Regions from separate parts of the Paenibacillus sp. NPDC101420 genome, predicted to be linked through region 2. Evidence: riboswitches for the same ligand, from Rfam matches in the RefSeq annotation. Region 2 holds a riboswitch; the other holds the start of a gene.
The links. A riboswitch is a leader RNA that binds a small molecule or an ion and turns the genes downstream of it on or off. The one in region 2 is predicted to bind thiamine pyrophosphate.
Positions count from the first base shown of each region.

Region 1 (10,325 bases), on a different contig from region 2:
GAGCTGTGACAGAAGGAACCGCGATCGCGATGAGCCGACTTGAAGTCCTATTTGGGATAGGAGCACTTGTTATGCCTCTTATCGCCAGTCCGCTCATTGCTACCGGAGCATGGAGATTAGCATTCCTAATTGTCGCTGGCTTCTCATTACTTTCTCTCATCCTCTGGGGAAGAGGCCATTTTGGGAATCTGCAGCGTATACTAGACGAGCGAGCACCTCGCAAAGTCTCAGCATCCGCACATTCCTCGCAGTCCAGCACACAGCTTCCGTATAAAGGGAAACAATGGATTCTGCTGGGCATCTTCATTCTTTTCTTCTTTCTCTATGTAGGTACGGAGATGAGTCTGGTCAACTTTATGCCCGCCATCTTTATCGCCAAGCTAGGGATGACAGAATCTGCGGCGGCGCTGACAGTCACTTTCTTTTGGCTAGCTATGTCTACGGGAAGATTGTTTGCTGGAGTGATTGCAGAGAAAATTTCTTACCGTGTATACATTTTAAGTAGCTGTTTACTAACCCTGTTACTGCTGGCTCTTTTTCCGTTCACAGATAATCGATTAGCTGCATTCATCGTAATTATGCTACTTGGGCTATTTATGTCCGGTATTTTCTCCATAGCTCTAGTCTTCTCCAGCAAGATGCTGCCAGGAGCCGAAGAATCAACACCCAGCATAATGATCGCTGCTGGAGGTGTCGGTGGAGCTCTGCTGCCCCTATTCATGGGCTGGTCTATGGACCATCTAAAAGTGGCACAAACTGCTGGATTACTTGCCGGTTTTGCCGCCTTCTTGTTCTTGCTGAGCATTGCCGCATGGAGGTTCCAATCCAGGCAAGCAGTGCAAAGAAAGAGTTCCAGTATTTAGAATGTTAGAATGGTATCAACCTAATCCTTTTAGGGTAATGTCATCTATAAGCATATTCTGAGCACAAGGATGGACGATGAATGGATAAGCTTTCAACTGAGCCTTTATTACATACTGCGCTTATGCAGTTTATTTTTCCCTTTTCAATAAAAAAGGGCGATTCTAAGAAGCTTATCCAACAATTGCAGGATGATGGCTTCACACGTTTTTTTCTGGATAATAAAGAATTAGAAAATGCCTATTACGGAGAAGGCCACTGTGTTTCCCATGAACGGATGGAGCGCACCTATTTACCGTTTGCTGCACACATTCTTTTTCCACGCAAGAAGGATGAAGACTCTTTCCGCCGCTTTTCCAGAGTCAATAATCTGGACTGTATTCTAGAGATTCCTCAGCAGTCTATATTTTTTAAAATTCTCTCGACGGATATATTCATATGTCCTTTTCAGCTTGGATTTGTGACGATACGTGTCCAGCTTGAGGGGGATTCGATTCCCTTTAGTAATGCACTGGAATTCGCGGACCGCTTCCGGACGCTTGAGAATACCTTCGTACAGGATGACTACACCTATATCCATTGCGGAGAACAGACCTATGAGATGGTAGAGGATTTTGTCTTCCGAAATCTGGTGGATGGACTGGAGCCTTTTCTGGATCACTCGGATATTAATGGGGCTTATTTCGAGACCCTTCCCTTTTTCGTAGATGAAAGAATGCAGGTGCAAGCCTTTTATGGCTTTCAGAGTGAAGGGGATTCTGATGAAATTAGTATAAATATACGCTATCGCGCCTCTCAGCTTGATGGAATTGATCTGAACGGGAAGCCCTATGCCAGTGCCAGCGATCCAGCGTATATTGCGAACTACTGTCATGAGCATTCCTATAACCGATGGGGCCCAGACTCGTATTATATGATGAATGAGCAGACCTTTTGCTGTCTGACCCGAGCTGAACCAAAGATCGCCGTTAGCCTGGCCAACCAGATGTACGGGCAATATTATTACGGATTTCTACTCAATATTTTCCACAAAATCGTTCTGCTAAAGCTGGCAAATATGCATTCCCGACTACGCATAAACCACGATTATGATGAGATCGATAATTTAATCTACTCGATTAATAAATTCTCGGCAAAGTTCTATTTCTTAGAGCTGATTTCACAGTCGCAAGGACGGGAGATTTTTCTTCAGCTGCGTAAAGTATACGGGAACGACGCTCTGTTCGAGGAAGTAAAAGAAACCTTGACTGACCTGTTTCAGTATCAAGATAAGTTCCAATCGAAGCGCCGTGATAATCTGCTGATGATCCTCACTGTATTTACGGTGGTAAGCGGGATTTATGGCATGAATCAAGTCATTGACGATCTGGATGGAAAGATTCAATGGAGTAAGATGGTTAGCTATTCCCCCTTTGAGTTTCTTGCTCTTTTCGTGATTATGAGCGGGATAATGATCAGTGTTGTCCTTACGCTAGGTGCTCTGGTTACTGAGCTTAAGCGGCGTCATCGCAAGAAACATAAAGATCTGGATTAATGAAAACGGACGGAGAGATTTGAAAAATTTAGGAGCGTGCTACTAGACATTCCGAGAACAGCCGTCTATAATACACCGTATGCAAGCATAAACGCCTTCAGCGTCCTTATAAAGACGATTAGCGTTTAAGCGAGAAATACCCGTTAACTTCATAGAACCAGGGGTGCTGGAATTGGCCGGCTGAGATTGTATCCCACAAGATACTGACCCTTATACCTGATCTGGATAATGCCAGCGTAGGAATCGCCAATTGGTTTTGGTCCCTGTGACCTTTACTAACCTTGCGCCAAGCCAGCGTCCCGATCACTCGGGGCGCTTTTTTTGTGTAGATCACAAAAGATGTAGAAGAAATGTACATACTACACTTTATGGTTCATGTTGGATGACGGGATCTGGCAACCTTAAAGGAGAGAAGAAGACATGCAAGTCAAAAAAGTACTTATGCTTAGCCTCACCTGTATGCTCATTCTTGCGATTGCCGGATGCGGCAGCAACAATGGGAATACAGCCGGAAACAAAGGAAATGCTGCGGAATCGAATGCAGCGACCGGATCAAATGCTCCAAAAGAGCTTACCAAAGTTAAGGTTGCACTGGATTGGACACCGAATACGAACCACACCGGTCTATACGTAGCCAAGGATCTTGGTTATTATGCGGAAGAAGGTCTGGATGTAGAAATCGTTCAACCTGGCGCAGCGGGTTCTGATACGATGGTTACCTCTGGCGAAGCTGCTTTTGGAATCAGCGCTCAGGAAGGATTGACTCTAGCTCGTCTACAAGGCGTTCCCCTTGTCTCGATTGCAGCCATTATTCAGCATAATACTTCGGGATTCGCCGCTCCAGTGGATCGGAATATTAAATCACCAAAAGATTTTGAGGGTAAAACTTACGGAGGTTGGGGCTCTCCCGCTGAGGAAGCAGCCATGAAGGCGATCATGGACCCTGTTGGTGGCGATGTGAAAAAGGTGAAGCTAATCAGTATTGGTGAAGCTGACTATTTTACCGCAGTCAAACGTGACATTGATTTCGCTTGGATCTTCTACGCTTGGACCGGTATTGAAGCCGAACTGCGTGGTGAGCCTCTGGATATGCTCTACTTGAAGGATTATGCGCCTCAGCTCGATTATTACACCCCTCTGCTGACCACGAGTGAGAAGCAGATTTCTGAGAATTCAGATTTGGTGAAGGCTTTCCTGAAAGCCACATCGAAGGGTTATCAATATGCGATTGATCATCCAGAAGAGGCTGCCGCTACATTATCCAAGGCTGTGCCTGACCTTGATGCCGAGCTTGTCCTAGCTAGCCAAAAATGGCTTAGCCCGAAATATAAGGACGACGCCCCACGCTGGGGAGAGCAAAAAACCGAGGTCTGGCAGAATTACGGCGACTGGATGTATGATTTGAAGCTGCTGGACAAACCGCTGGATGCAGCTAGTGCATTCACGAATGATTTTTTACCGGCGGAGTAGACCGGACTTCCCAAGTTCGTTCAAGATTCGACGCCGAATCTACTTCCTGAAAACACTTCGTTATCAAAGTTGGCTTTTTGAACTTACCTATTTCAATGAGAGTTCAAAAAGTCAGCTTTCAGAACCAAGAAGGTTGGACGTTACTTGAGGAAGGAGGAACGGAGCGTAGTGATGTGCTACGTGAGTACCGGACTTCCCAAGTTCGTTCAAGATTCGACGCCGAATCTGCTTCCTGAATACACTTCGTTATCAAAGTTGGCTTTTTGAACTACCTATACAATTTGAGAGGATTGATTATTGTGGCTAACACACTTTTAAGCATTCAAGTAATTCCTAAGACTCCAAACAATGAGGACTCCATCCCATACGTAGATAAAGCGATTGAAGTTATTCAAAAATCCGGCGTTAAACATCAGGTGAATCCACTGGAAACTACTATGGAAGGTGAACTGAGCGAGCTCCTGGAGGTTGTACGTCAAATGCAGGAGGCGCTGATCGAAGCAGGTAGTCCAAGCGTGATCTCCCAAATCAAAATCGCTCATAACCCTAACGGAATCAGCATGGATAAATTGACGGAGAAATATCGGCCGTGAGATCGACCTGGAAGCTAATATGGCCGCCCCTTGTGGCGGTCGTCTTCTTTTTAACCGTATGGCAGTTATCTGTTTCTATATTCCATATCGAATCCTGGATTCTGCCGAGTCCTGCTGATATTGCTCGCGAATCCACCAGTAATGCCTCAGGTCTCTGGGCTCATACGATGGCTACGCTCCGACTCACATTAATCGGTTTTCCTATTGGTACAGGTGTAGGCTTGATCGTCGCTCTACTTTTGCATCTTTTACCTTGGGCTAGACGGGCTTTTTATCCACTCATTATTCTGAGTCAAAATGTTCCCTCTATCGCACTCGGACCACTGCTTATCATCTGGTTTGGCTTCGGCCTTTTGCCCAAAATCGTGCTGATTACACTGGTATGCTTCTTCCCGGTAGCTGTCGCTGCAATGGGCGGCTTGTCTCAAAGTGATCAGGTCATGATGAATTATATGAAAATGGCTGGCGCAAGCAAGTGGCAAATCTTCACCAAGCTGGAGCTCCCGTCTTCTATCCCGGCACTATTTTCCGGTGTGAAAATATCTGCTACTTATGCGGTTATGGGAGCCGTGGTCGCTGAGTGGATTGGCGCGGATAAAGGGATTGGCTATTATATGCTGCTGCAAAAATCGGCTTACCGTACGGATCGGATGTTTGTCGCTATTGTTATTATTGTGCTCCTTAGTCTTGTGCTTTTTGCGATTATCGCCTTGCTCGAAAAATGGTTAGTTCGCTGGAAACCGCGCCGTAACTCATAGAAAGGAAGATGCCTGTATGTCTCAAGCGACGCAAATAGAGCAAAGAACAACTGAAAACACAAGCTCTCCTGAAGCTCATACTGCACCACCTGCTCTTGAAGTAAGCGGCATCTCCAAGTCCTTCACCCATCGTCGCCGCGAGACGAACGTGCTTAACAACGTCTCTCTTAAGGTAGAGCAGCAAGAGTTCGTTTCGATCGTCGGTCCTTCCGGCTGCGGAAAAAGCACCTTATTCCATATGATCGGCGGACTAGTGAAGCCTGATGCAGGAACGATCCGCATGAGCGGCAAGGTCGTTACAGGTCAACGTGGTGAAATCAGTTATATGCCGCAGCAGCCTGCGCTTTTTCCTTGGCGAACGATTGAAGATAATGTACTGCTAGCCGGAGAAATTAAAGGCGCTCTGCAGGATGGAGCTCGTGAAGAAGCGCGCCAATGGCTCGCAAAGGTTGGCTTGAATGGATTCGAACAGGCTTATCCGCATATGCTGTCTGGCGGGATGCAGCAGCGTGCTGCTTTTCTCAGAGCATTGCTGGCTCCGCAGGAGTTGATGCTGCTCGATGAACCTTTCAGCGCACTGGATGCACTAACTCGCAGTGAAATGCAGCGCTGGCTGCTGGAGCTGTGGGAGGAGAATCGCCGCTCCGTGCTATTCATTACCCATAACATCGAAGAAGCGTTGCTGCTCTCGAATCGTATTTATGTATTCTCGGGTCGCCCTGGCTCCATCCTACATACTGTTGATGTGCCATTTCCACGGCCACGCCGCGATGAGATTACGGATTCCCCGGAATTCCTTAAACTCAAACGCCAGCTGTCACAGTGGATGCGAGAAGAACAAGCTAAAAGCGAGAAGTAGCTTTTTGAATAGAGGTCACTCCACTCACTTTAAACGAGAGATTAAACAAAGAACCGCCCGGGCTTCAATTAGCCCAAGCGGTTCTTTTGTTTTAACCAGAATAGCAGTTAAATCTTATTGTGCTTGTACAAACTCAGCAGATTTAACCCCTGCTTGACGGCCGAAAATAATGATTTCTGCTACAGAGTTACCGCCGATCCGGTTTTGACCGTGCAATCCACCTGTAACTTCACCAGCCGCATACAGGCCAGGAATAGCAGCGCCGTCTTTATTTAATACTTCTGTGTTCGTATTGATCTTCACGCCGCCCATGGTGTAATGAATCCCTGGGGCGATCTTAATAGCGTAGTAAGGACCCGCGGACAAATCGTTGTCCATCCCTGTTGTTCTGCCGAATTCAGCATCGTTCTTGTTCTTTACCGCGCTGTTCCAAGTATCAAGTGTCGCTTTTAGCTTATCGGCTGGAACACCGATTTCTTTCGCCAATGCTTCGATGGTATCCGCTTGGATTACGAAGCCCATTTTGTCATATTGTTCAATTGCTTTCACGCGTGATTTGACGCCGGAATCAAAGACAAGCGTTGCCGCTTTTTCAGGAAGTGCATTGATCGCTTCGGTAACTTTATCACGTGTAGTCAATTCGTTTACGAACCGTGTGCCTTCGCTATTTACGAGGATAGAACCTTCGCCGCGTACAGCTTCCCCGATCAGATAAGATTTTTCTTGTTGAACTGTCGGGTGAACCTGGATTTGATCCATATCAACGGTTGTTCCGCCTAGTGCCTCGATCATCTTGATGCCGTCTCCGGTGCTGCCGATCTGGTTAGTCGTAACGTATCCTTCCAGATCAGGTCTGACTTTAGAGATCATATCCATATCGGCACCGAAACCGCCAGTTGTTACAACAACTGCCTTCGCTGTAATGGTTTTTTCATCGGCCTGGTTAAAGAGTACTTTTACTCCGTCAACCTTACCGTCTTTTTGGGTAATTTCCTTCACATCTGCATTCACAAACAATGGAATTTCTTTTTCTTGTACGTTCTTAACCAAACCTTTGACAAGATATTGGCCTACCGCAGAGCCGTCTTCTGGACGATGGGTACGTTTTTCGTTCATACCGCCTGTAATTGTGATATTGTTCAGTCTGATTCCGATCGAATCCAACCAATCGATAGCACTTGCAGAATTGTCCACGAAGAAGCGAAGCATCTCTTTATCGTTCGTGTCATGCCCGCCCTTTAAGGTCTCTTCATAAAACTTATCATTGCTATCTTCAATGCTTTGCTCTTTTTGAAATTTCGTTTGGGAAGCGTTCATTCCTGAGGAGGATTTACTTGTATTCCCACCTGCAACTGGCATTTTTTCTAAAATAACCGGGTTCAAGCCTTTAGCCTTAGCTTCCAGTGCAGCAGACATACCCGCACCACCAGCACCAACAATAACGATATCATAATTATCTTTTAGTTGATCCATTGGTGTGTAGCTAGCCTCTGATGCGCCTGATACGGCTTCAGCTTTATCATTGTTAGCCGTCTCATTGACCTTACTCTTGTTCTCGTTGCCATTACTACTAGCTGTAGTGTTGCTATTACTGTTACCGCAGCCTGCGATCACGAGCATGACAGAGAGAATGAGAATAAGAGCAGCACTTGATGTCTTCTTCATCTTTATAACGCCCCTTTTGTGAATGTTTTCACATTTATGATAACGCAAAGATACTGTTTTGGGAAGTTTTTTATGTAATTAGTTATGGTTACTGTTACATTTTCATGAATATTTTCACTTTAAATTTTCATAAAAATTTTCAATTTCAATTACGAATCTGCTCACAATTAAGAAAGCCACCCTATCCAGGGCGGCTCTCTGACTTATTTTCTAATCAACGTTTTGAAACACAAATTTGGGTAGTATCTACTGTCTGCTCTCTTATGGTATATAAGCTATAACTTCAATTTCTACGAGCCCATCCTTAGGCAGACGTGCTACTTCAACAGCGCTGCGAGCAGGGTATGGCTGAGCAAAAAACCTTCCATAAATCTCATTCACCTTAAGAAAATCATTCATATCCTTTAGGAAAACGGTCGTCTTAATTACCTGGTCCATGCTTGTACCCGCCGCTTCCAGTATGGCTTTGACATTCAGCAACGACCGTTCCGTCTGTTCCTCAACCGTAGCAGGAAAAGTCCCCTTAACCGGGTCTAGTCCGAGTTGTCCTGAAGTATATAGGACATTCCCAAGCTTTACAGCTTGAGAGTAGGGTCCAATTGCACCTGGTGCATCCGTTGTTATTACAGTTTCTTTATGCATATTTGTCATTTTAAAAGACTCCTTTATCCAGCTTGTTCATTAGTGTTACCGTCATATTCCTTTAGCATTTCTGCCTGTTGCTCTGGCGTTAACTTTGCGATACCGAATCCCGTGAAGCCCCATATCGTCGCAAAGATTATTCCTGTCCAACAGAGAACAGCCCAAGGTAAATAATCTAGCGTTGCAACACCCAGCGTACCCGCCATATAAGCACCTGCAGCTGTCCAAGGCAGAATAGGCTCGGTAATCGCCGCTGAATCCTCGATGGTACGTCCCAAGTTCTTCGGATGCAAGCCCCGACGGATATATGCTTCACGCAGCATTTCACCTGGCATTAAGATGGATACCTGACCATTACTTGTAACTCCGATCATCGTAAGACCTGTAACAATTGTTGCTACGATCATTGAACCTGTGGAATGGACGAACTTCAAAAGCTTATTAACAATCAATTCCAAGGACTTCGTCAGAGATATGGTTCCAGCGAACGTGATTGCACAGAAGCAAATGAGAAGTGTACCCATCATGGAGTTCATTCCGCCACGATTTAGAAGACGGGGTACATCTTCAATAACGTTGGCAGAATCAAACCCAGCTACTTGAACCATAGAAATATTAAATCCATTAACAACAGAAGATACGACATCATTCAAAGTAAATCCCTGGAATACAAGTGCGTTAGCCATAGCGAACATAGAAGAAATCAGCATGACCGGTATTGTCGGTTTCTTCGTGATTGAACCATACAAGATGATTAATACGGGTACTATAAGCAGCAGATTAAAGTCATAAATGGTATTCAACGATCCCATAATTGTTCCAACCTTCTCCGGAACAATAGCACCTGCGGCATCTGTGTTTAGGCCTGTGATAATAAAAACAACGCTTGCGACAATAAAGGAAGGAATTGTGGTATACAATAAATGTCCAATATGCTCATATAGATTGACACCTGTTGCTAACGCCGCAATATTCGTTGTGTCTGAAAGCGGTGACAATTTATCACCAAAATAAGCACCTGCAACTACAGCACCAGCCACTGCTGCCAGGTTTGAATCCATACCCGCGCCGACACCCATAAAAGCAACCCCGATCGTTCCCGCTGACCCCCAAGATGTGCCCGTACAAAGCGAAACGGCAGCTGTCGCAATAAATGCGGTAATAAGCAGAAATTGTGGACTAATAATTTTCAATCCATAGTAAATCATCATCGGAATCGTTCCACCAACCATCCATGCCCCAATCATAAAACCAACCATGATCAGAATAAGAATGGCGGGCATCGTTTTCGCGATCTTACCAGCGATAGATTCTAGTATGTCGTTATAGCTATAACCAAGAATAATCGCGATAATACCAGCAACAACCGCTGAGGTAATAATAAGTGGTTCTGGTGGTAATTCAAACAACACATACCCTAAACTAAGTAACACAATCATCGTAATAATCGGCAATAGCGCTAAGAACATCGTCGGCTGTTTCTTGACTCTTGGTGTTTCTGATTTGGACATGATTATTCTCCCCCTTGATACGGATCTGAGAAAGGCTACTAACGAGGTCTTTCAAGGTCATTGATAAAGAGTTTTTTATTATGAATTTTTTAATGGATAGGCTCGATACAGCCGATGAAAAGCTTCTTGTAACATGGGCAATGGCGTTGCAATATTTAAGCGAATAAAGCCTTCTCCTGATGCCCCAAAACCTGTTCCAAAGCTCACACTAACCTTAGCATCGGACTCAATCCACTGCTTTAGCTCTGCTTCGTTGGTGCTAATTGTCCTACAATCCACCCATAATAGATAAGTTCCTTCTGACTCGATCACGCGAAGCTCAGGCATATATTCAGCTATATAAGCTTTCACCCAATCGATATTGGCCGTGATATACCCTCGTAATTCTTCCAGCCATTCATCGCATTCCGTATAAGCCACTTCTAATGCAGG
Region 1 covers NZ_JBNNSE010000004.1:305,006-315,330, reverse strand. The annotation lists gene ACQKMP_RS19300 (MFS transporter) at 1-863, shown strand, start outside; gene ACQKMP_RS19295 (hypothetical protein) at 944-2,395, shown strand; TPP riboswitch at 2,545-2,655, shown strand; gene ACQKMP_RS19290 (ABC transporter substrate-binding protein) at 2,816-3,865, shown strand; gene ACQKMP_RS19285 (thiamine-binding protein) at 4,165-4,458, shown strand; gene ACQKMP_RS19280 (ABC transporter permease) at 4,455-5,216, shown strand; gene ACQKMP_RS19275 (ABC transporter ATP-binding protein) at 5,233-6,075, shown strand; gene ACQKMP_RS19270 (flavocytochrome c) at 6,190-7,740, opposite strand; gene ACQKMP_RS19265 (RidA family protein) at 8,002-8,391, opposite strand; gene nhaC (Na+/H+ antiporter NhaC) at 8,406-9,893, opposite strand; gene ACQKMP_RS19255 (MalY/PatB family protein) at 9,972-10,325, opposite strand, start outside.
Region 1: another riboswitch for thiamine pyrophosphate. It lies ahead of ACQKMP_RS19290 (ABC transporter substrate-binding protein); the one in region 2 lies ahead of ACQKMP_RS02275 (ABC transporter ATP-binding protein).

Region 2 (10,325 bases):
GAATAATATGATTAAAACATGAACAATCTGATTATCATTTCTAGACATCAAGGAGGACACATGAATCAATCAACTACCTGTCACGTTTTATCTGCTGGATTTTCCTTTCACCGCAAACCTTTTCATATGTCACATAGCCATGGAAATCAGAACTATTTAATTCGTCTGCAAACAGAGGGCCGAAGCCGAGCAATGATCGACGGTGTGATGACTCCAGTGGAGAGCGGCGATATCATGCTGTTTGCTCCTAATGATCCTTACTATTTAATCATTGATAAGGAAGAGTATCCTGTAGGTAAGCCGCGGATTGAAAGCGGAGATTATCATATTTTTTGTGAAGGAACCTGGATTGTTGAATGGTGGGAACGTGCTCAGAGACCCTCACTCTTAAGTGTGCCACTGAGTGAGAATTTCCTCGGCTTATTTCGTCAGCTGATTCTTGAGCACAGACGTCTTTCCGATTTCTCACCAGCGATATCTGCCTGTTATCTGCAAATCCTGTGTATGGAAATCGACAGACTCATTACAGATCAGCCAGCGATTACGCCTAAAGGCTATCTAGCTTACCGAATGAAGCAATATGTTGAGGAGCATGCAACCTTACCTTTTCTGTTGGAGGATGTTGCCGCACATGTAGATATTTCCGTCTCCCGTGCCGTTCATTTATTTAAGGAGGCCTTCGGGACCAGTATTATCAAATATGTAAATGATGTCCGGCTAGAGATGGCAAGAGAACGAATAACCTTCAGTCCGATGCCGCTGGAGCAAGTAGCTGAAACCTGCGGTTTCGCGAACTATACTTATTTTCACCGTGTATTCCGAAGTCGTTTCGGCATGTCCCCTAGACAGTACCGTGTACACAGCAGAACTCAAGTATAATATAGAGGTGAATTGCATCAACAAAAATAGGGCTATCCCTATAGTAGATAAACTACTGAGAGGATAACCCTCGTTTCTATATTCAAACAATAGTCATGTTAATGAGATGATTATTCTTTTTCAGCTGAAATAATCAGGAACATCGGTCTGCGATCCTCGTCCTTCATCCACGGATCATCGCTCATTTCATCAGAAGGCTTAGGCTCCTTAACTGCTTTGATAGCAAACCCGGCTCCAATCAAGTCATTGAAGTAGGTTGAGATTGTACGATGATATTTAATCACATTTTCTGTTAAGAAGGTCGTTTCACGCAATCCCTCAGACTGATAATGATCTACAGGCCAATGAAGACGATTGCCTTGGTCATCCACATACCAATCCTGTTCATTTCGAGAAGTAAAGATGGGATGCTCCACTGAAAATATAAAGCTGCCGCCTGGCTTAAGGTAAGTATGAACCTTGCGACAGATAGCTTCAAAAGATTTTACATAATGCAAGGCCAATGAACTGATGACCACATCAAATTGTTCGCTCGCAAATTCAATATCCTCAATCGGCATCTGGATATAAGAAATAGCTGGATCGTCTGTTTTTTCACGCGCTTCTTGAAGCATTTTTTCAGAGATATCTACGCCAACGACTGAGCTTGCCTGCTGCTCGCGTGCATATAGACAATGCCAGCCAAATCCGCAGCCTAAATCAAGAACACTTTTATTATGTAAGTCTGGGATCAGAGGTTGTAATACATGCCATTCTCCAGCTGCTTCAAGCCCACCAATGGAACGAGGCATTTGTTTATAGGCTGAGAAGAAATTCGTATCGTCGTATTTATTTTGTTTCATCAGTTATATATCTCCTATCCATAATGTCTTCCATCAGTATATTCTTAGTGACACATTATTTTCAAATCGCCAAATAAAAAGGAGCATCATCTTGGAAGATCCGCTCCTTGTGTTTGTTCTTATTCAATTGCTGTTGTTTGCTCGGCGTTAACCGTACATGCTGTGAAATGGCGCCATAATCTCCATTGGATCTTCGACTTTGAGCTGCGCACCAGGTTCCTGAGCGCTCTGCCTTTAACAAGGCTTTTTGAGTCTTGGTTCGTGCCATGTGGCACCACTCTCCTATTCATAGATGAACTATTAGACAACTACAGTTTAACATAATACAGACTATGAGCGCAGCCAGAATTCCGTTACAATGAGATCACTGCTAGTTTTCTTACTTATCTAAATAGATTCGGAGGTTTTTAGTGATGAAATACGATGTTTTGTACGAGGGTGCTTTTGCAATGTTAAAGGTATATTTGGACCCCGGCGAAAGTGTTAAAGCTGAGATGGGCGCAATGGTTGCCATGTCTCCTAACGTAGAATTAAAAGGAACCGCTGATGGAGGCGTAATGCGGGGTCTGGGAAGAATGCTGAGCGGTGAAAAGTTCTTCTTCCAGGAACTCAGAGCTATCCGTGGTCAAAGTGAGGTACTATTGTCTCCAGGATCATTAGGTGATATCCAAGCTATCGAATTAGATGGATCCTATAAGCTGTTAGTTCAAAAGGACGGATTCTTAGCCGGTACGGAAGGCATTCAAGTAAATACCAAAATGCAAAATTTAACACGCGGACTTTTCTCTGGAGAAGGCTTCTTCATTGTAGAAATCAGCGGCAGAGGAACAGTATTCCTGTCCTCCTTCGGAGCGATCCACGCCATTAATTTAGCACCTGGTGAAGAGATGATTATCGACAATGGACATCTCGTCGCTTGGCCAGATTATATGGACTATAAGGTAGAAAAAGCAGCCTCGGGTTGGTTGAACAGTTTAACCAGTGGTGAAGCGCTTGTCTGCCGATTCCGCGGAGAAGGTGTAATCCTCGTTCAGAGCCGTAACCCTGGGAGCTTCGGAACGTGGATTAAATCCTTCGTGCCCACTCGAAGCTAAGAAAAATGACACAGGATTTCCCGTAAGTAGGATTTCCTTTAACAGTTTAAAAGGCATTGTAGCGCTTCTCTGGTTTTTAAAAAGCGCTGCTTTGCGTGCAAATTAAGGAATATCTCCCTATAATTCAGAGATTTCTGCGCATTTGACTACTAATTAGGGAAATCCTCCCTATAATTCAACTGATTTGTTGTGAAATATAGATATTTCGCCGATTTATAGGGAGGATTTCCCCATTTCCATTCATATCGGCCAATTATCAGTTATTTAGAGGGAGTATTTCCCTAATTACTCTCCGAAAAAGAGGCCGCCCCATGAGTAGCATTTACTACTTCTGAGGCAGCCTCTTCTTTTAATTAGAAAGCGGGATTATGAGACCGCTTTGTTTGCTTTTTCTTTTTTGCAGCCGGTTCGTTTACATGTGTCATAAGTACCCTTGAAATCTAGGCGGTGATCCGTGACGTTAAAGCCATATTCACGTTCCACTCTTTTCTCCAGCTCCACAAGCCAGTCATCCTTAATTTCCTCCAACCTGCCGCACACGCTGCATATCAAATGATGATGCATGTGAGAATGATCATTCCCGCGCAGATCGTAACGAGCGACTCCATCTCCGAAGTTCATCTTTTCTACAATGTGAAGCTCGCATAAGAGCTCAAGTGTACGGTATACCGTTGCCAGCCCTAAATGCGGATAACTGTTCTTGACAAGCATATATACTTCTTCTACGCTGAGATGATCTTTCTCATTATCGAGCAATATGTTCACTATGGCCTCACGCTGGGGCGTTAATTTATATTTTTGCGCCGCAAAAAGCTGACTGATATTTGAAATTTGATCCATTTGATCTCCTACCTTCCCGGAATGATTTAACATCCGTATCCACTGAGACGCACCCATTTATGCATCAAATATTAAACGTAAATAGTAATCTTTACGATATAATCATATCAAAAATAATCACGAATGAATAGAGCCTGACATCATTATAACATTTCAGCTCTCTTATCCAAAGTTCTTTCATCCATTCCTGCCTATTTTTCTGCCAAAATCTACTTTTTCGTGAAATATTATAGGTTTGACCGCAACCTTTCCATATTTTTCTGCGTTTAAGTTTGTGATAGCGGCCACGAGGCCTATCCATACAACGAGGTGAAATAACCATGAATATGAAAAAAAGAACATTAGCCGCGATTACAACCGTTACGATTCTCTCCTTCTCTTTGGGTGGCCAAATATTTGCAGCCGGAAATACCTTTAAGGATATTGATAATATAAACGGCAAAGAAAAAATTATTTCTTTAAAAAATCAAGGCTTGATCAAAGGGGTTAGTGAATCCCAATTCTTGCCCAGCTCCAAAGTAACAACAGCACAAGGGATCCAGTTCATTTCGGGTGGACTCCAGCTTAGTCTCGCGGCTATTGATTTCAACAAAGCTCCCGTTGCCAGTGGCTTGTTCACGAAAGTCAAGGATAAAGCTTGGTACGCTGAAGCCTTTATCAATGCGTATTACAATCATGTCGAGCTTCCTAAGGACATTGATCCAACCAAAACAATGACCAAAGAAGAGTTCACCAATTATCTAGTGCAAGGGGTCGAAGGCATTGGGAATCTGCCGATGATCAATATAGTGCCCGTAGATATCGCTGACGATGCTGCGCTGAATCCTTCTTATCAAGGCAGCATTCAACGTTCTCTTAAATACAAGATTAATAGTTTAGACGCCAATGGGAAGTTTAATCCAAAAAGTGAAATCACTCGCGCCGAAGCTGCGATTATGCTCTATAATGCTTTGGAATTTCTGAAGACCGGTATTAAATCCTAACCTAGAAGCGACACACCAATAACATTGAATGGTAAACAAGAAAAAGCAGCCCAGGTATAGTCCTGGACTGCTTTTTTGCGTCTTGATCGTCTTCTATACTTCTTCTCCACTAATTCTGTTCAGAAATTGTAGAGCACGAGGATGCTGCGGATGCTCAAGAACTTCTTGCGGAGTCCCTTGCTCTAGAATATGGCCTCCATCCATCAGAATGATCCGGTCAGCCACATCCGCAGCAAATTTCATCTCATGGGTCACTATCACCATAGTCATTCCCTCTGCCGCTAACTGTTTAATAACCTTAAGTACTTCCCCCACCAACTCTGGATCAAGCGCAGAGGTAGGCTCATCGAACAACAGCACCTCTGGATCTACTGCCATGGCACGAGCGATAGCTACCCGTTGCTGCTGGCCACCAGACAGTTGGTGCGGATAAGCATCCGCTTTGTCCGCCAAGCCAACTTTAGTTAACAACTGAAGGGCACGTTCGCGTGCTTCGTCCTTGGATCGTTTCTGGACCGTCACCTGCCCTTCCATCACGTTGCCTAGTGCAGTCATATGCGGAAAAAGATTATAGGACTGAAAAACCATCCCTGTTTTATGGCGTAATGCCAAAATGGACTTCTGGGGGATTTTCTTGTTATCCGTGAAATTAATTTTAATATCACTGAGCGATAAGCTTCCTTGATCAGGGACTTCAAGCAGATTAAAGCAGCGTAAAAGCGTTGTTTTGCCTGAACCCGATGGGCCAATAATGACCAGTACCTTGCCATGTTCCATTTCGAGATCAATGCCCTTTAATACCTGCAGCTCACCGAAGGATTTATGCAAATTAAGTATTTCAATCATAATTGTCTCCCCCTTTAGCTCGCAGAGTAACGACTCAGTCGTTTCTCCAAGTAATTTTGCAGTGCTGATAACACTGAGCAGAATAGTAAATAGAACAATCCTGCCTCGCAATAGATCAGCAGTGGCTCATAGGAGGTGGAAGCAACCTGCTGTGCTGTTCTGAACATCTCCGTATAGGTAATGGTCGCTGCCAGTGAAGTGTCTTTGACCAAGCTAATAAAGGAATTCGATAACGGCGGTACAGAAACACGGGCAGCTTGTGGCAGTATAACGCGGCGCAGTGCCTGGGTACGAGTCATCCCAACGGAGAAGGCCGCTTCCCACTGACCTTTATGTATAGACAGGATAGCAGCACGTATAATTTCTGATGAATAAGCCCCTACACTAAGCGTAAATCCAATGGTTGCGGCTATGAAAGGGTCTAGCACGATTCCAACTGCCGGCAAACCATAGAAAATAATAAACAGTTGCACCAACAAAGGGGTTCCACGAATGACCCATACATAAAAGCGAGCGATCAGCTTCGGAAGTACCCACGGGGAGAGACGAGCTAATGCAGTCAATATCGCTAAGATCAGTCCCAGTGCAAATGATATCAATGCCAAAGGAATGGTAAAAGCCACCCCAGCTTTTAGCAGGGGTAGCAGTGAATCTAAGAAAATTTGTATTTTGCGGTCATCCATTTTTAGACATCCTTTTTTGGCTCCAAGCTGGTTAGCTTCTGAAACCTTGTATTATTTTGAAACGTCAGCACCAAAGTATTTCTCAGAAATCTTTAAGTATGTGCCATCGCTCTTCATTTCAACAATTGCATCACTAACTGCTTTTACCAACTCATCGTTGCCTTTTAAGAAAACAGCTGCGCTTTGCGAACCGTCAGGAATCTCATCTACCACTTTAATTTTCACATCAGGCTTTTGCTTTTTCAGGTCCAGATAAGACAAACCATCATTTACAGTCGCATCAATACGGCCTGAGGTCAATAGGTCCATCGCTTGATTGAACCCGTCTGTAGCAACGATTTCAGCACCGTTCTCACGGGCGATATCGGACAGGTTACTGGTTAGAGATTGTCCAGCTTTTTTACCCTTAAGATCTGCAAATGTTTTGATATCCTCATTGTTTTCACTCACTATCAATACCGCTTTAGATACGATATACGGTTCAGAGAAATCATATTTCACTTTACGATCTTCATTAATGGATACTTCGTTAAAAATAACATCAAAACGCTTGGCATCCATCCCAGCAAAAATGCCGTCCCACTGTGTCTCAAAAAATTCTGGTTCAACACCGAGGCGCTTCGCTACTTCCTCAGCAATTTCTACGTCAAAGCCGGTCAGTTTCCCCGAAGCGTCATGATAAGTAAAGGGTGCATACGTCCCTTCTGTTCCTATACGCAATTTGCCGCTAGCTTTAACAGCTTCCAGACTGTTTTGCGCAGTGGCTGTATTTCCACCATTCGTTCCAGCTGAAGAATTTTTAGAAGTATCGGTATTCGAATTATTGCCGCAGGCCGCTACAAACACCACGGTTAACGCCAATAGAATAGTTAAACTTAATTTTTTCATTATTAATTCCCCTCTCTTTACCCGGAATTCATCCGGTAAATTGTATACTACACTGGCTGATGTTTACCGTCAATGATTTTTTCCGATTATATTCATCGGAATTGTAATATTAGGTAAATCTCTACCCTTATATTACCCATTCTTAGAATAATCCTTCACAAGATCCTCTCTTTACATCTCAGAAAGATATGGTATATTTATAAACAAATTAAATATGGACCTGTTATTTCACTAGGGGAGTCGGCCGACTGAGACGGAGCTTCAAGCTCCGGACCCTTGGAACCTGATCTGGATCATACCAGCGGAGGGAAGTGGAGCAGAATTTTCATCCCATGCATTTTTAGTGTTCCTATGCTGAATGAACTTTTTGACCCATTTATTTCCCACCGGAAATGAATGGGTCTTTATTTGTTTACAATCAATCACAAAACTTAAGCGTAGGCTTCCGAAGCAAGTTTTGTACGATGCTTTCCAAGAAGCCAACGCTCACAAAACTTTTTAGGAGGTTCGATCATCACGACAATCCTATCCATTCAATGCTTAACCTACTCTTTTCCGGAATCAGAACAACCCCCTGTATTCGCAGATCTATCCATGGATATCAGGCAAGGTGAGTTTGTTTCTGTCATTGGGGCTAGCGGATGCGGAAAAAGTACGCTTTTCAAAACTATAGCAGGCTTGCTCGAACCCACTCATGGGAAAATAATAATTCATTCGAACTCGTCATCCTCTACTCGCTTAGGTCAGATCGCATACATGCCTCAGCAGGATTTGCTGCTGCCTTGGAGAACCGTGCTCGACAACTGTCTTTTGCCCTGGGAGATTAAACCAAGGTTTAGTAAACAACAGACGATCTCTCACATTCGGGAAATGCTGTCACGCTTCGGTTTGGCCGATGTAGAGAAGGCTTTTCCCCATGAGCTATCGGGTGGCATGAAACAGCGAGTCGCATTTCTACGAACGCTTGTAGCTGGCGGCGGGGCCGGTCTTATGCTGCTAGATGAGCCATTTGGAGCGCTCGACGCTATGAGCAAACGTGAGATACACCGTTGGCTGTTGGAGCTTTGGGATGAGCTGGATCAAACAGTGATGCTCATCACCCATGATCTAGAGGAAGCGCTGTTACTAAGCGATCGGATTTATTTATTGTCTGGAGGCGTGCATAGCGAATTACAGGAGATCATCGTTGATTTACCGAGGCCAAGACATTACAAGATGAACTATGAACCCCGGTTTATAGCGTTACGGGAAGAGTTGGAGCGGAGACTGTATGCATCCCATACCTTTTAAAAAATATTTAAACAATTACGGCCCCTTCATTCTACTGCTATTGTTCATTCTTGTGATCTGGGAATCAGCTGTTCGTCTTCACTTGATTCCAGCCTTTATTCTACCTGCACCTTCTTCAATAGGTATCGCATTGATCGAACACAGGCAATTACTCAGACCGCATTTAATGGCGACACTGCAGGAAATATTGGTAGGTTTTGTTCTCTCGGTTATCTGTGGTTCACTGCTGGGCACCGGAATGTTCTTGTTTCGCCCCCTTGAAAAAGCCATCTATCCGTTCCTTATTATCAGTCAGACGATCCCGTTAATCGCGCTATCCCCCATTTTTATTATGTGGTTCGGGTATACGCTGTGGAGCAAAGTGGCTGTTGTGTTTCTAACTGCTTTTTTTCCAGTCGTTGTGAGTACATATGACGGACTTCGTACAAGTGGTCAAGCCTACAAAGACTTATTGTTAACATTTGGCGCAAACCGCTGGCAACTGCTTGCTAAAACCCAAATTCCGCTGGCGCTGCCCTCTTTTTTCTCAGGACTAAAGCTATGCATTGTGTACTGCGTAATTGGAGCAACCATCGGCGAATGGCTTGGAGGCAGCAAAGGACTCGGTTACTTTAGCCGAAGGATGGCCGGAAATATGCAAAGTGCCGAAATGTTCGCCGCTGTATTTCTGTTGTCCGCGCTCGGTGTAGTGTTGTTTGTGATGATAGCTCTGCTCGAACCATTATTTTTAAAGAAAAGAGGATCTAAGCAATGAATGATTTGAATTTCCAAAGAAAATGGCTTATTCCCGTATTTCTCATATGTTCACTCCTAATCTTCACCAGCTGCGGAAAAGCATCCAATGTAAGTAGTCCTCCTGCTAATTCATCTAATAACGAAATTATACAAACACACAAGCTGAAGATTATGCTCGATTGGTATCCCAATGCCGTTCACTCTTTTTTATATGCTGCTGAGCAGAATGGTTATTTCCAAGAGGAAGGTCTGGACGTAGAGATCCAAATGCCCGCAGACAGCAATGACGCACTGAAGCTTGTAGCAGCGAATCAAATCGATTTAGCGTTTAGTTATCAACCTCAGGTGCTCATGGCACGCAGTGAGAACATTCCAGTACGTTCGATTGCTGCGATTGTGAGACATCCGCTTAATCATTTAATGGTACCTCAGGCTGGAGACGTTCATAGTCCCAAAGACCTCATAGGTAAACAGATTGGGTATTCTTCCATTCCTCTTTATGAAGCCATGATTCGTACGATGATCCAAAACGATGGGGGTGACCCTAAGGCCAGCAAATTAATAGACGTAGGCTTTGACCTTATTCCGGCGATTGCGACGGGGCAAGTGGATGCCATTATGGGAGGGTTCATTAACCACGAACAATTAATCTTGGAAAAAGAAGGTTATCCCGTGAACTCGTTCAATCCCACGGATTACGGAGTCCCCGATTATTATGAGCTAGTCCTTGTCGCCAGCGATCAAGGAATACAAAATTCTGAATCCTATTTCAAAAAGTTTCTAAATGCAATTACAAAAGGACAACAATTTGTGCAGGATAATCCGGAAAAAGCGTTAAATTTGCTGCTTGCACACGAAGATGAGACCTCTCCACTCGATAAGCAAATTGAAGAGAAGAGCCTAGCGATTCTACTACCGTTAATGAATGCGGGTGATCAAGATTTTGGATATCAAGCGCCAGCGTCTTGGGAGAAGGTAAGACAGTGGCTATCGGACAATGATTTACTGTCTACTGACATCAAAGCTGAGGATTCTTTTATTAATCTTTAAACATTAGCTATTCGCTAATAAAACTTGAGGAGGAATAAATCATGAGTTATCTATCCAAAGTACGGGAATCCAATCCACTGGTCCACAATATCACCAACATCGTCGTAGCCAATTTCTCAGCCAACGGTCTTTTGGCGCTGGGTGCCTCCCCCTTTATGGCGGATGCTCACGAGGAAGTGGTCGATATCGCCGCAT
Region 2 covers NZ_JBNNSE010000001.1:482,570-492,894, forward strand. The annotation lists gene ACQKMP_RS02230 (AraC family transcriptional regulator) at 61-879, shown strand; gene ACQKMP_RS02235 (class I SAM-dependent methyltransferase) at 990-1,721, opposite strand; gene ACQKMP_RS02240 (hypothetical protein) at 1,783-1,989, opposite strand; gene ACQKMP_RS02245 (TIGR00266 family protein) at 2,135-2,815, shown strand; gene ACQKMP_RS02250 (Fur family transcriptional regulator) at 3,182-3,655, opposite strand; gene ACQKMP_RS02255 (S-layer homology domain-containing protein) at 3,976-4,638, shown strand; gene ACQKMP_RS02260 (amino acid ABC transporter ATP-binding protein) at 4,732-5,484, opposite strand; gene ACQKMP_RS02265 (amino acid ABC transporter permease) at 5,499-6,167, opposite strand; gene ACQKMP_RS02270 (amino acid ABC transporter substrate-binding protein) at 6,219-7,055, opposite strand; TPP riboswitch at 7,279-7,382, shown strand; gene ACQKMP_RS02275 (ABC transporter ATP-binding protein) at 7,650-8,345, shown strand; gene ACQKMP_RS02280 (ABC transporter permease) at 8,326-9,099, shown strand; gene ACQKMP_RS02285 (ABC transporter substrate-binding protein) at 9,096-10,130, shown strand; gene thiM (hydroxyethylthiazole kinase) at 10,172-10,325, shown strand, end outside.